DNA from 4 places in the Paenibacillus sp. PK3_47 genome. Region 1 is predicted to be linked to each of the others. Evidence: predicted binding sites of a transcription regulator. Region 1 holds the regulator's gene; each other region holds the start of a gene.

What was found. Region 1 encodes Rex, which represses fermentation and respiration genes when NADH is low (regulators of the CRP and FNR family bind a similar motif). Its sites were predicted from a motif close to TTGTGAAATATTTCACAA; they were not measured.
Region 2: C2I18_RS10550 (formate/nitrite transporter family protein) is a predicted target of Rex. The motif match lies at 1,836-1,853, and genes of this name have one in related genera.
Region 3: C2I18_RS26185 (nitrate/nitrite transporter) is a predicted target of Rex. The motif match lies at 2,048-2,065, and genes of this name have one in related genera.
Region 4: C2I18_RS01165 (polymer-forming cytoskeletal protein) is a predicted target of Rex. The motif match lies at 1,880-1,897, and genes of this name have one in related genera.

Annotation. Positions count from the first base shown of each region.
Region 1 covers NZ_CP026029.1:364,120-367,759, forward strand. The annotation lists gene C2I18_RS01690 (amidohydrolase) at 1-902, opposite strand, end outside; gene C2I18_RS01695 (redox-sensing transcriptional repressor Rex) at 889-1,542, opposite strand; gene dinG (ATP-dependent DNA helicase DinG) at 1,731-3,640, opposite strand, start outside.
Region 2 covers NZ_CP026029.1:2,343,241-2,346,880, forward strand. The annotation lists gene C2I18_RS10545 (molybdopterin-containing oxidoreductase family protein) at 1-557, opposite strand, end outside; gene C2I18_RS10550 (formate/nitrite transporter family protein) at 900-1,727, opposite strand; gene C2I18_RS10555 (FAD-dependent oxidoreductase) at 1,968-3,332, opposite strand.
Region 3 covers NZ_CP026029.1:5,987,314-5,990,953, forward strand. The annotation lists gene C2I18_RS26165 (sensor histidine kinase) at 1-95, shown strand, start outside; gene C2I18_RS26170 (response regulator) at 103-750, shown strand; gene C2I18_RS26175 (hemerythrin domain-containing protein) at 773-1,300, shown strand; gene C2I18_RS26180 (hypothetical protein) at 1,636-1,932, opposite strand; gene C2I18_RS26185 (nitrate/nitrite transporter) at 2,257-3,640, shown strand, end outside.
Region 4 covers NZ_CP026029.1:239,944-243,583, reverse strand. The annotation lists gene C2I18_RS01175 (serine hydrolase domain-containing protein) at 1-455, opposite strand, end outside; gene C2I18_RS01170 (hypothetical protein) at 730-1,092, shown strand; gene C2I18_RS01165 (polymer-forming cytoskeletal protein) at 1,957-2,511, shown strand; gene C2I18_RS01160 (GNAT family N-acetyltransferase) at 2,702-3,241, shown strand; gene C2I18_RS01155 (hypothetical protein) at 3,284-3,640, shown strand, end outside.

The sequences.
Region 1 (3,640 bases):
TCTGTTCCAAGAGATACGGGAACACCGGCTCTCAACAGCTCCGGCACACGTGCCACACCGCTGGCGAGCTTCAGGTTACTTCCCGGATTATGCGAAACCCCGACCTTGTAGCGGGCGAGAATGTCAATTTCCTCATCGTTCAGATGAACGCCGTGAGCGATGATTGAAGGACGCGTGAACATTCCCAGCTTCTCCAGGTGAGCCACAGGGCGCAGGCCGTAATCAGCCGCATTCTGCTCTACTTCATGACGGGTCTCGGACATATGTGTATGCATCGGCAGATCCAGATCATGGGCTGCCTGTACAAATTTCACGAAAAAGTCGGGAGGACAGGTATAAGGGGCATGCGGCGACATCATCGTGGTAATTCTGCCGTCCGCCTTGCCGTGCCAGTCTTGTGCAAACCGGATGGCTTCCGCGAGCTTATGGTTCTGCACATCCTCCGGGCACAATCCGATGACACCGCGCATCAGCACTGAACGGATGCCGGATTGCTCAACTACCCGGGCTACCCGGTCCATATGGTCATACATGTCCAGGAAGGTGGTTGTACCGCCCTTGAGCATTTCCAGGACAGACAGAGCTGTACCCCAGTATACATCTTCACCGGTGAACTTTTCTTCCATCGGCCACATTTTTTCCTGCAGCCAGGCCTGCAGCACCATATCATCCCCGTAGCCGCGCAGCAGGGACATTGCCGCATGACCGTGCGTATTGACCAGACCAGGCATGAACAGGAGCCTGCTGCCGTCTATCGTGCTCACACCGTCTTCAATAACGGGCTTCTCTTCTCCTATGTACGTTATCAAATCGTTTTCTATAGTCATGTATCCGTTCAGAACCGGCTGATGGCTTCCCGGAACCAGAAAACGTCCGTTAATGACTGTCTTATTGCTGCTCATTTGCTGTTTCTTCCTTTCCATCGTGCAAATAATAGGCCAGACTCTGCAGATCGGTCGTAAAATCGGCCGCATGTATCCGGATATTGGACGGGGTCTTCAGGATAACCGGGGCAAAATTCAAAATGGCTTCAATCCCTGACTCCACCAGAATATCTGCTACAGCCTGGGCTTCACTGTCCGGTACCGTAATAATACCGATGCGGATTCCCTGCTCACGGATCGTTTTGCCCAGCTCTTCCATAGGCTGGACCGTCAGAGAGTTGATCTTCTGCCCGATCTTGGGTGCGTAAGAATCAAATACGGCTGTGATCTTCATCGTATCCTTCAGATAAGCATTGTAATTGGACAGGGCGTGACCGAGATTACCGGCACCTACCAGAGCCACGTTGATCTGCTGGTCCAGCTTGAGGATGTGGCGGATTTTTTCGATCAGGTAAGAAACATCATAGCCGATGCCCTTGCGGCCAAAATCACCAAAATAGGCCAGGTCCTTGCGGATCTGTGCCGGATTCAGGTCGAGCTTCTGCCCCAGCTCCTGGGAAGACACGGTAGCGATTTCACGCTTTTGGAGATCATTCAGGAATCGCAGGTATACAGGAAGTCTGCGGACAACCGCCTCAGATATTTTTTCCGATTTCATGTATTCTCCTCCTAATGTAAGATGAACAGTCAATATATAGATCATAACCGTTAATGCGGTGAACCTTATGTTACCAGGAACACATCTCACAAAGCACCGCACTAACGGACTAAAGACAATGATATAAATATAAACAATGGCATGACGGGTTAATCAGCAGGCGGCAAGCCGCCAGCATTAGCAGTCGTTCAGGAAGCGCCGCCGTCATCCAGCCATTCCGCAATCCGCGGAACCATCTGATCGGTCAGCATATGCTCCATCTTTGGTCCCGGCAGCGAATACAGGAAGTACTTGCCGTAATTGGACTCAATCACTCTCGTATCATAGACGATGACAATTCCGCGGTCCTGGGCGGTACGCACCAGACGTCCGAAGCCCTGCTTGAACCGGATCACCGCCTGCGGCACAGACATTTTCATGAACGGATTTTTCTTCTGGGCCTGCAGCAGCTCCGCTTTGGCTTCGGCCAGCGGATGGTTAGGCGGCTGGAACGGCAGTCTGACAATCGCCAGGCAGGTCAGCGCCTCACCGGGAATATCTACGCCTTCCCAGAAGCTGCTTGTTCCAAGCAGCACTGCGGCCGGACTGTCCTGGAAACGCCGGATCAGCTTGTTGCGGCTGCCGCCCTCGACGCCCTGGCCCAGCACGGCAATTTCTTCTGAAGCAAGCACCTCCTTGAGCGGTTCATACACCTGCCGCAGCATGCGGTAGGAGGTGAACAGCACGAGCATGCGCCCCTTGGTAGCCACTGCCGCTTCGGCCAGGGAATGGACAAGCTTGTCGACAAACCTGGCATCGCCTATGCTGCCCTTGACGCTCGGAAAATCACGCGGAATAACAAGCAGCGCCTGCTCCCGGTAATTAAACGGGGAAGGCAGCAGTGCCGTCATCAGACGGTCCTGTTCAGCCGCTTCATTAAGACCGAGGTTGTCAATCATGAATTGGAAGGACTTGTCGACAGAGAGCGTGGCCGAAGTCAGCACAATGCTCTTTTTCTTATCGAAGAAAAGCTCCTTCAGCTGGCCGCTGACATCTACAGGTACAGCATACAGCTGCAGCGACTTGCCGCGGTAGTTCCCGCTGCCTTCCATCCAGTAGACATTATTCTCATCGTTAAGGCCCATAAAGAAACGGATCTGTTCACGGATAGACGCCAGGTCCTTGAACAAGCCGCTGATATCTGTGACCAGGCTGTCTGAGGACGACTGGCTCTCGCTCTCCCGCATCTCACTGAGCATCTTGTCACCCTTGCGGATGATATCACTGAGACTCAGATGCAGTGTATTTTCAAGCGGAGCGAGCTCCTCCCACTCCTTGGGCTTTCTGCCGGGATGGAGGCGGGTAACAAGCTGTCCGGCTTCACCTGCGGCTGCGTCGCTGCGTTCAGGGAGCATGGCGAACAGCTTGTCGCTCAGCGTGTCCCAGGTCTCCTTGACTGTCAGAAGATCAGGGTAGATCCTGTCGATCGTACCGCTCCACTCCGAAGCCTGCTCGCTGCCTGAAGACTGCAGCATCTGGCGCAGCGCCGGCAGCTGACCGCTGCGGCTGTCCTTATAGAGCCGGGTAAGCGTGTGGGCCACAGTGAAATATTTCATCTGCATTCCAAGATGCTTGCCGGCCACATCCTCCAGATGGTGCGCCTCATCGATGACAAGGTGCTCATAAGCAGGCAGCAGCTGGTGTCCCGCCTTCACATCCGCGAACAGCTTGGAGTGATTGGTAATGACAACGTCAGCAATTCCGGCTTCATGCTTGGCCCGGTGATAATAACATTTGCGGAACCACGGGCAGGCACGGCCCAGGCATGAATCCGTGTCACTGGCCACGGTCTCCCAGAAATCGCCGCCCCTGCCGTTCAGATTCAGCTCCTCATCGTCGCCCGACTGCGTCTGGGTCAGCCAGACTAACATTTGGGCAGCCGTGAGCGCTTCTTCCCTGGGACTTACGAAGTCCTTTTTATTTATTTTATGTTCAAACTTGCGCAGACACAAATAGTGCCCTCTTCCCTTGAAGATTGCGGCTTTGAACGGAAACGGCACGACGCTCGTCAAAAGCGGGAGATCGCGCTCGCGCAGCTGGTCCTGAAGATTGATCGTAT
Region 2 (3,640 bases), 2.0 Mb from region 1:
TGATGCATATTCGTGCTGACGATATTGCCGCCCCAGACAATGATCAGATCGGCGTTTACCGTCTCCTCCGGATTGGTTCCCCCTTCCATACCCATGGTGTAATTCCAGCCCGTTACGCCGGCGGCGTTGCAGATTTTGGCGTCCAGCCGGCTGGCGCCCAGCCTGTTAAAGAACCGGCGGTCCATGCCGCCCACGCTAAGTACACCCATATTGCCGTAAAAGTAATAGGGAAGAATGCTCTCCGGACCGTATTCCGCAGACAGCGCTTTATACCGGCCGGCAATCTCCGAAACCGCCTCATCCCAGGTAATCTGTTCAAAGGCCCCGCTTCCCTTCGGGCCTGTGCGGCGCAGCGGGTGCATCAGCCGCTCCGGATGATGCACCCGTCCGGCCATATTGCGCACCTTATTGCAGATCGCTCCCCGGGTAACCGGATGAGCAGGATTTCCTTCGACTTTTACAATCTTCCCGTCCTGCTTATGCACCAGCAGTCCGCAGGTGTCAGGGCAGTCCAGCGGACATACCGCCGGAAAAATGCCGTCGCTGCTATGCTTCAAGGCAGAAGTCCCCCTTATTTTCCAACAGATTATATTTCATGGAATTACTCATCTGTTCATTGTATAGCGGGCTCTTCCGGCCGTAAAGAAAATCACTGCATTCAGCCTGATTCGTTTCTGGTATACCAGGGTAATAAAGAGCATGAAACACTCCCTATTGATTCGCCGTGAGCCCGATTTCGTTCCCCCGAGTCGGATATGCACGGCGAATTTTGTTATGTCTGGATGATCTCCCCAAACCAAAAAACACTCCCTGCTGCTTCCCTAAAGCACGTAGGCCGAAGAGAAAATCACTCAGGAAGTGTTCTGAAGGCCTGCCGATCCGGCTGGCCCGTTCTATCATTAAGCGTGTTTCTTGATGCCGGCTGCCGGAATGTCCTGAGGTGCCGAGACCACAGCCGGAGCCTTGCGCAGATATGCCATATAATAAGCAGCAGCGACGAAAATTGCCCCGCCTGTGAGATTGCCGAGCCAGACAGGAACAAAATTGCCGAAATATTGTCCCCATGTAAAGTGGCCTTCAAATATAGCAGCAGGGATCAGGAACATGTTCGCTACAACGTGCTGGAAGCCGATTGCTACAAAGGCCATCGTCGGGAACCAGATGCCAAGAATTTTGCCGCTGAAATTATCCGCCCCGTAGGAAAGCCATACGGCCAGAGCCACCAGCCAGTTACAGCCGATCCCCGAGACGAAGGCCTGCAGGAAGGTTACATCAATCTTGTGCTCTGCCATATCAATCAGCTTATCCAGGTACACTCCGTCTGCCGTCAGTCCTACCACATGACCGAAGAAATAGGCGACGAACAAGGCGCCTGCCAGATTGCTGACTGTAATCAGCACGAGGTTCTTGACAACATCCCATAATGAGATCTTCTTGGCCAGAAAAGCCAGCGGCACCGCCATCATATTGCCTGTCAGCAGCTCGCCCCCCGCCAGCAGCACCATAATCAGTCCTACCGGGAATACCGCTGCCCCGATAAAATTAGCTATGGAGCCCCATTCAGCCGGTGCACCGGCTATGACGCGAATATCCAGCAAAAATCCGAGCGAAATAAAAGCCCCCCCCAGAAAACCGAGAATGAGCACGGCCGCAAGCGGATTATGAACCTTCTTGATTCCGTTCTCAACCGTTACCTCGGCAATCTGCTGCGGTTTGTTGTATGCCATGATTCCTATCCCCTTTATAATGACTTATTACTTAAAATTTGTTCCTTTATGCCATTGTAGCGTGATCCCAATCACAATTACGTGATAAATATCACCTCAGGAAAGCTCACGTGAAAGTTTTCACTGACATGTCAAATTTACCATAATGGGTTTAACGGGGATGTGCAAAAAGGCATAATCCGCTGAACGAAACAAAAAAAGCCCGGAGCATGAAATGCTCCAGGCTTCGCACTTTATCTGTTATACATTGACTGTTTCCTTAGCTGCGGCAGCTTTAGGCAGCGCCTGAAGTCCTGCAGTGTTGAGGAAGTTCCAAGGCTTGTTGTAGTGCGGCTGGAAGAAGAAATCGATGAAGGCCAGCTGATCCACTGTCATTTTGTTCTGGATGCACACGGACACGGTGTTGATCGATTGCGTAAGGTCCATCTTGGACATGATCTGCGCCCCGAGAATCCGGCGTGTGGCACGTTCGAATACTACTTTGAGCTGCACTTCTTCAAAAGTAGGCATGAACTCCGGACGGTAGTTGTCGGTAATCATGACGCTGTCGGCTTCAATACCTTCCGCCTTCGCTCCGGCTTCGGTCAGACCTGTACCGGCAATGTTGTCCTCATAAATTTTGATCCCCGAAGTGCCTTGTGTTCCCATATAAGGAATGGTCTGAGCCACCAGATTGCGGGCGACCAGCGTACCCATCCGTACAGCGTTAGTAGCCAGCGGGATGTAAGCATGCTTGCCTGTCGGGTTGTAATGGATGGCGCAGCTGTCACCGGCGGCATACACATCCGGAAGGCTGGTCTGCATGTAATCATTGACGATAATAGCGCCGTTAGGCAGCATATCCACCTGGCCCTTCAGCAGCTCTGTATTCGGACGGAAACCGATGCAGAGGATAACCAGATCCGTCTCATGCTCCCCTTTGCTCGTGATGACCTTGGTCACTTTACCGTTTTCTCCGGCAAAAGAACTTACCTTCTCGCCAAGGGCCAGCTTGATTCCGTGATCCTCCAGCGACTTCTCGATCGGTGAAGTGAATTCCTTATCGAGATATTTGCTCAGAATCCGCTCTTCGCCATCAATCAGGGTAACCTGCTTCCCGTTCATTTGAAAAGCTTCCACGAGCTCGACCCCGATGTATCCCGCGCCGATCACAGTGATTCTGTCCACTTTCTGCGCTCTTTCAATAATCGTGTTGGAGTGGGCGTAATTCTTCGACAGCAGGATGCCGTCCAGTTCCATGCCTTCCAGCTTCGGAATAATCGGCCACGAGCCGGTAGTCATAATCAGTTTATCGTAAGTGTCTGTATGCTCCATGCCTGTTGCCAGGTTGCGGGCACGCAGTGTTTTGGCTTCTGTATCTATATTGATAACTTCATGGCGCATATTCATCTTCACGCCCAGTTCGGCAAGCTTCTCCGGCGAGGAGTAGAACAATCCTTGAGCATCCTTTACCACTCCGCCTACATAAAGCGCAATGCCGCATGACAGGAACGACACGTTATCATTTTTCTCGTACACCGTAATTTCGGCATCCGGGTAAAGCTGGGCGGTATTCACAATGGCTGCGGTTCCGGCGTGTGTACATCCAATGACTGCTACTTTCATGATTTCATCCTCCTCCAAATTGGTAAAGCTATTTATTTATTTTCTGGTATTTGTGATTAATTTCACTTTATACATTGATTATATTGTGATTTTTCTCACAACACAAGTGTAATTGTGATTTTTCTCACATTGTTCACAATTTGGATTATCTTCTACATGGTTAGACGCAGTATGTGCAGGCAACACGTTGCTCTAATTGTATTTTACCCAGGCGGGAGGACTTTATATCTTTTTACAGCACGATAAAAAAAACCAATGCCGCGGGAAATCCGCCTGGCACTGGTTTCTCATACAGCAGATCGGGGCAG
Region 3 (3,640 bases), 1.2 Mb from region 1:
TGGTGGGCGGAACCTGCACCATAGACTCGGGGATCGGCAAGGGGACCCGGATTATGCTGCAGGTTCCGGTAGGATTTGCACAAGGAAAGGAATGAGTTTCTGATGAAAATCGTCATTGCAGACGACCATGCGATCGTGCGCAGCGGCTTCTCTATGATTCTGAATTTTCAGGATGACATTGAGGTTATCGGGGCTGCGGCAGACGGTATTGAAGCTTATGCCCTGGTGGCAAAGTTCCGGCCGGACATACTGATTATGGACTTAAGCATGCCGCCGGGCGAGAGCGGACTGATTGCGACAGGCAAGATTAAAGAGGATTATCCTGACACCAAAATCCTGATTCTGACGATGCACGATGACGAGGAATATCTGTTCCATGTGCTGAAGAACGGGGCATCCGGATATGTGCTCAAAAGTGCGCCCGACGAAGAGCTGCTGCTGGCCATCCGGACTATCCATGAAGGCGGCACCTATATTCAGCCCAAGATGGCAACCTCTCTTGTCCGTGAATTCATCAAGCAGGATAAGAATGTTACCACAGAAGACCTGTTCGAGCTGTTATCCAAGCGGGAGCTGGAGATTCTGCCGCTGATCGCCAAGGGGTACGGGAACAAGGAAATCGCTGAGAAACTGTTCATTTCAGTGAAAACGGTGGAAGCCCATAAGGCCAAGATTATGGAAAAGCTGAATTTGAAAAGCCGGCCGGAGCTGGTGGAATATGCGTTACGCAAAAAAATGCTGGATTTCTAACTGGCGAATGGAGGAGAGCACCATGCCGGATTTTGCTGAGCTGCAGTTTACTACGCCTGCCATGCGCATTCTTGAGAATGAACACCGCTATTTATCTTTTTTAATGGAAGAATGGCATGCTATTGTGCTTTGGTTTGAACAGGAGAATATCCGTCTGGATGAAGCGAGGGTGCGGATACAGGAGCTGCGGCAGGCGGTCATTGATTTCATGGAACCGCTGAGGAAGCATACCGCGAAGGAAGAGGGCCATTTTTTCCCGCTGCTGGGGTCATACATAGGTTTTGAGCAGGGGCCGCTGATCGGGATCCAGGAGGAGCACCGCGAAATTGAAGGTTATCTCGGGCATTTTCTGCATCATACGGAAGAGGGCTTCGATGGGTTATCTTTATCGGATATCCGGGCTGCCGTCAAGGATGCAGGGGAAGCCTTTGAAGTACTGACGGTACACTTTGTCAAAGAAGAAGCCGTTATTTTCCCGATGGCCGAAAGCCGGCTGCATGCCAAGGACAAAGAGCGGCTTAGCCAACAACTGAATACACTGATTACTTAACAGAAAGGGCTGCCTCAATGGAAGCAGCTTTTTTCTTTGTGGATGTATGGAGAGTGTCAGCGTTCGCGAGGGTAAACGAGCCCAATGTACACGAAAAACCGAGTATAATGTGCCACTGCGAGGGATAGCAAGCCTGATGTACACGAAAAACCGAGTACATTGTGCCACTGCGAGGGCGAACGAGCCCGATGTACTCGAAAAACCGGGTACATTGGGCCACTGCGAGGGCGAACGAGCCCGATGTACTCGAAAAACCGGGTACATTAGGCCACTGCGAGGGTAAACGAGCCCAATGTACACGAAAAACCGAGTACATTGTGCCACTGCGAGGCTAGCTATTCCTTATCCTGATCCTCAAAGGGAGTTACCCAGATCTTATAGATCATGATTCCATTAATTAACTCCTTTGAAGTATTAACATTGATCCTGACATTGTTGTAGTCTGCCCATTGGGGAAGATGCTCGGCCAGGTAGGTGTGAACATTGGCATCCGGTGATGCGTAACCAACATGAACCCTTAGTCCGCCTGCGAAGTCAGGATAAAGAGAATCCGCCCATTCATTGACTTCCCTAATGGAGTCGAATATTTTCCCCGCTTCCTTGTAATCCTCATTAATCCATTTAATATCCAATAGGGAACCCTCCATCTGCCCTCTATATATCCATAAGCTTTTTGTCTAAAAATATACTCCGTATCGCTCCTTGACCCATTCTGGGAATTATAAACAATCACCTTACTGGATTCAAGTGTGAAGTGCTTCTCCCCCAAAACCGGCAATCATTCTCCATTGCTATGCTATCTTTAATCCGGAAGCCGCCTGCCTTTATTTTCAGGGTTTACCCTGTCAGGGAAAGGGGACTCCCCTATATCTGAACAGGGGGATCGGCGGATACAATGGGTACAGGAAATATTCACATAGACAATCAGGAGAATAAATGATGAAAAGGTGAGTTGAATGATTAAAAAAATGCAGTTGCCGCTGCAAACACTGAACTTGATTACCGGTTTTATGGTGTGGGTGATTATTTCATCCCTGATGCCATTCATATCCGAGGATATCAGCATTCCTCAGGGTAAACTGGCGATGGTGACAGCCATTCCGGTGGTGCTCGGTTCGGTTCTAAGAATTCCGCTGGGCTATTATGCGAACATTTTGGGTGCACGGATCATTTTTATGGCCAGTTTTATCCTGCTCTTGTTCCCGGTTTACTTTATCAGCGAAGCTACTACGGTAACGCATCTGATTATCGGCGGACTGTTTCTGGGCATCGGCGGGGCCGTATTCTCGGTCGGCGTTACTTCGCTGCCAAAGTACTACCCCAAGAACAAGCATGGTCTGGTCAACGGGATTTACGGGATCGGAAATATCGGAACGGCCGTCACTACCTTCTCGGCACCGATTGTGGCTGCACAGCTCGGCTGGTCCGTTGCCGTTAAGCTGTATCTGGTCCTGCTGCTCGTGTTCATTGTGCTTAACTTCTTCTTCGGGGACCGTCAAGAGCCCAAGATGAAAGCTCCAATTATCGAACAGATCAAGGGAGTCGCCAAGAATGAGAAGCTGTGGCTGTTCTCGCTGTTCTATTTCATTACCTTTGGTTCTTTTGTGGCTTTTACGATCTATCTGCCGAACTTCCTGGTCTCTAACTTTGGGCTTGAAAAAGTAGATGCAGGCATGCGCACCGCGGGCTTCATCGCCGTTGCAACCTTTTTCCGCCCGGTAGGCGGCTGGTTAGCGGATAAATTTCAGCCGTTGTTCCTGCTGATCGGCACCTTCAGCATTTACACTGTGGCAGCCATTGTATTGGCATTTATGCCGGACATGGGACTGTATACGGTCGGCTGTCTCGCCATCGCGGTAAGCGCAGGGATTGGTAACGGGGTTATTTTCAAATTGGTACCGCTGTACTTCAACAAGCAGGCAGGGATTGCCAACGGGATCGTGTCGATGATGGGCGGCCTGGGCGGATTTTTCCCGCCGATTATGCTGTCCGTTATTTACACGGCTACAGGCCAATACTCCATCGGATTTATGCTGCTGTCGCAAGTGGCACTGGCCAGTCTGGTGCTCGTGGTCTGGTTGTATTTTCAGGATAAGCTGGTGCTTACCTCAGAGGTATTCAATTCCACAGGACAAGGCATTCTGGTCACAGATGTAACAGGACTTATAAAGTCTGTAAATCCGGCGTTTACGAAGCTGACAGGATACACCGAAGAGGAAGTGGCCGGCAAGCAGCCGAGCATCCTGAAGTCGGGCCGCCAGTCCAAGGAGTTTTACAGTAAAATGTGGAGCGAAATCCGGGCAAAAGGCATGTGGCAGGGAGAAATCTGGAACAAACGCA
Region 4 (3,640 bases), 120 kb from region 1:
AGAATAGCAGACAGAAGCTGGGAGGCGCCGGAGTTGTATTCCATACGTGTTCCGGGAGGCTCGGACAAAGGCTGTTCCAGCACAAACTGTATCCAGTTCTCCGTCCGGGTCATCCGGGGAAAAGACTTCTGCCCGCCGAACTCTGTCCAGTTAAAGCCTGCTGTCAGCGTCAGCAGATGGTGCAGCGTAATTTCAGACTTACGGGGATCCGGATCATTACGCAGCTGCGGAAAAAATTCAGTGATACAGGTGTCCGGTCCGGGAAGCACACCCTGATCCATGGCGATACAGATGAGGGAGGACAGGACGCTTTTGGTGCACGAATTGATTTTGGCCAGTTCATCCGGCGTATGTTCATTTCTGTAGTGTTCATAGACCAGCCGGCCCTGCCGGCTGATCAGACAGCTTCGCAGATGAAGCGGTGCGAGACTTGCTGTTAAAGATGTAAGATTCATAAGCATTAACCTCTCAGAAGCAGAATATAATGATTGTCAGCGATTAGATTTCATTCTTACCCTCCAGCATACAGCAATAGACTGATCTTGGACAAATGGCAGAAATTTTAAGGATAAACCTGACCCTTCATGTAAAATGTCATAGGTTCTCCACAGTAAAACAAAAATTTTATCTCTATAATGAAAGCGTAAACATTTATATTCGGCCTGACTCGCCGGAGACTATGGACATACAGGCAGCAGCCCGAACACCCAAATCAAGGGAGTGGAGCTTGTGCTATTTTTAAAAAGACTTTCGTTTAACAACTCGGTATTGATGGTTTTGGCACTGCAGTATGCGTTGATGCACCTGATGTCACAGGACATGGCAGATACGATTACCATACTGGAGCTCACTGTATTTATTACTTATTCACTGGTGGAAATTGCTGTCTTTATCTACCGTGGCAGGCGTACAGCAAGAGGGAGTATATCGGGGACGGTTCCTTTGTCCTTTGCTGTGCTGTGGATAGTAGCGATGTGCTCACATCTTCAGAGAGAGACCTATCCGCCCCTGCTGCCGGTCATAACGGCGTGCGGTATATTTACCGCATGTTTTATCCTGCTGTTCGAATACATAGTGCTGATCAAGGATTAACAATGCGATAACAATGACACCATAATGTGAGATTTGAAAGCGCTTAATGAGGAATATTGTAAAAAAGTCCAAAATCCTGAGCAATTTAAAGGCTCGTTCGGATGATTTCATGAACCCGTAAAATATCAGGAATATGGGCGGAATATACAATATTATGGAATTTTAATATTTAATAATCCTTTGCTATAATGTAGACATCACCAAAGGAACCCAATACAAGCAACTGGTTGCCGAAGGTGATCGACTCATTCCTAAATTTAGAAATGAATGAAGGAAAGGAGAGGCCCCCGATGTACTATGTTAGCGAAGCATGCCGGAATCGGCTGTAGCGGGAGAAGATGTAAGTGACAACATCTTTTCACAGACCGTGGGTATGCGGGAACCCAAACTGAAGCAGACCTGAAACAAAGGAAAAACAACATTCGAGCAAGTCCTAACTTGCACAGAAAGAACGTGATTCCAATGAAAAAGGTTAGCGAAGCGTACTAGCAAACGATTATCACAGCAGGAAAAGCGTCCGTGAAAACGTTTTTCGTGATATCGAGTACGCGGGAACTCATCCCATATGCGGGACATGGATTAATACTCCGTACAGGAGCGCACGGGTAAGGCTGAAAAATGAATAACAAACACCATGTCAAGGATATGGATTGATTGTTGCTGGAGGAAATGATTAAGTTGAACACAGGATTGAATACGTAAAACCCCGTTTACCTAGGTAGTAGGTAAATGGGGTTTTACGCGTTTTCAATAGAATTACAGAAACTTTGTGAAAAAAGACACAATATTGTGAAATTTATCACGTGATTATGATCAAATTTTAATATATAATGTGATTATAAATAAGAAATAGGGGGATTTAAAATGAAACTATTTAAAGCATTGGTAGTAGCAGGTGTATCGGCAGCATTGCTCGCAGGTTGCGGTAACAACAATGAGGAAGCGGCTAACCAGGCGGCTGCAACAACTGCTCCGGCTGCTGAACAGACAGATGCCACTTCGGCCGCTTCAATCGTTAATGAGGCTGCCGCGTTTACAAAAGCAGTGAGTGCTGAAGGAACATGGATCGTTGCCATTCTTAATGATCTGACCGTAGACCAGGATGTTGTCGTTGCAGGTGAATTCCATGATAAAGGCGCTGCAGAGAATGATGTCTACCGCAAGCTTGCCCTGTACGCACAGGATGCGGATCACAATGTTACAGCTTCTTATACACTGACAGCACCTAAAGTAACTGTACAAAGCGAAAACTTCAGAGTTCAAGGCGGTACTATTAAAGGTGATGTATATGTCGAGGCTAACGGCTTCAACCTGACTGAGAATGCAACCATTGACGGAAATCTGTACTTTGCAAATGCGGATGTGCAAGCATCGGCTGTTATTGAAGGTAAAGTAACCGGAGCAACTGAAGTTCAATAATATATACAAGATGCTATCATACAATCTGCTGTTTATAACAGTGATTACAGCCTGCAGGCGGTTCCCGCAAGGGAATAACCTGCAGGTTTTTTGCTGGAGGAATACAGCCGGGGATATGATACAATGTGGAGAATCTGAATAAACTAAGGGAAAGTAAGGGGCAGAGTGTCACCAAAGTTAATTATGTTGAGTGATCAGGAGGAAACAAATAATGAGTTACTCCATACAGATCAGGAAAATGACAGAAGCAGACATTGCGTTCATCCACAAAGGGTTATACGGACATGATGTTAGCAAACCGCTGGAATATATTCATGATTGCTATGAACAGAACCTAAAAGAAGAAAGAGTTACCCTTCTGGCATTATACGAGGGTGAATTCGCAGGCTGGGGACATGTTGTGTTAAGGCCGGAGTATCCCTATTTTGCTGAATCCGGCATACCGGAAATTCAGAACTTTGACATCATCCCCCCGCTTAGAAGACGGGGAATTGGAGGCTTGTTATTCGCGGCGCTGGAAGAAAAGGCGTTTGCAGTATCTGAAACTATCGGTATCGGCTTTGGGCTCTATGCAGATTACGGGACAGCTCAGCGATTGTACATCAAAAGGGGCTTTGTCCCTGACGGAAAAGGCGTCATGTATAATTACCGGGCGGTTGAACCTGGGAGAGAGATTCCTGTGGACGATGATTTGAACCTTTTTCTGGTAAAAAGCAAACCCAAGCTGTAACATCCCATCCAAACGTGCGTCTATAGGATGAGGTGAATGTCCATGAAATTCATGAGATGGCTGGCAAAGGCCGCGTGCCTGCTAATGCTGGCGCTGCTTACTGCCGGATGCGCAAATGAGAAGCAGAATCAAACCCGGCAGGAAGTGCCGCTACAGCCAGCAGTAACAGCAATGGAAGATGTACCCGCAACCACCGCAGCGGAGCCTGTTTCGGGGATTACCCGGGAAGATGTGCCGGCAGCCACCCCCGAACCCTGTAATGCAATTATAGAGTGGGTGGATTTTCTGATGATTAATGATATCAAATACTATCAGAATTTCGAAGGGACGCTCCCGGTGTCTGCTGATCTGCTGGGGGAACAGGTCGGGGAGATCTCTTATATGCTCGAAAATAATGCC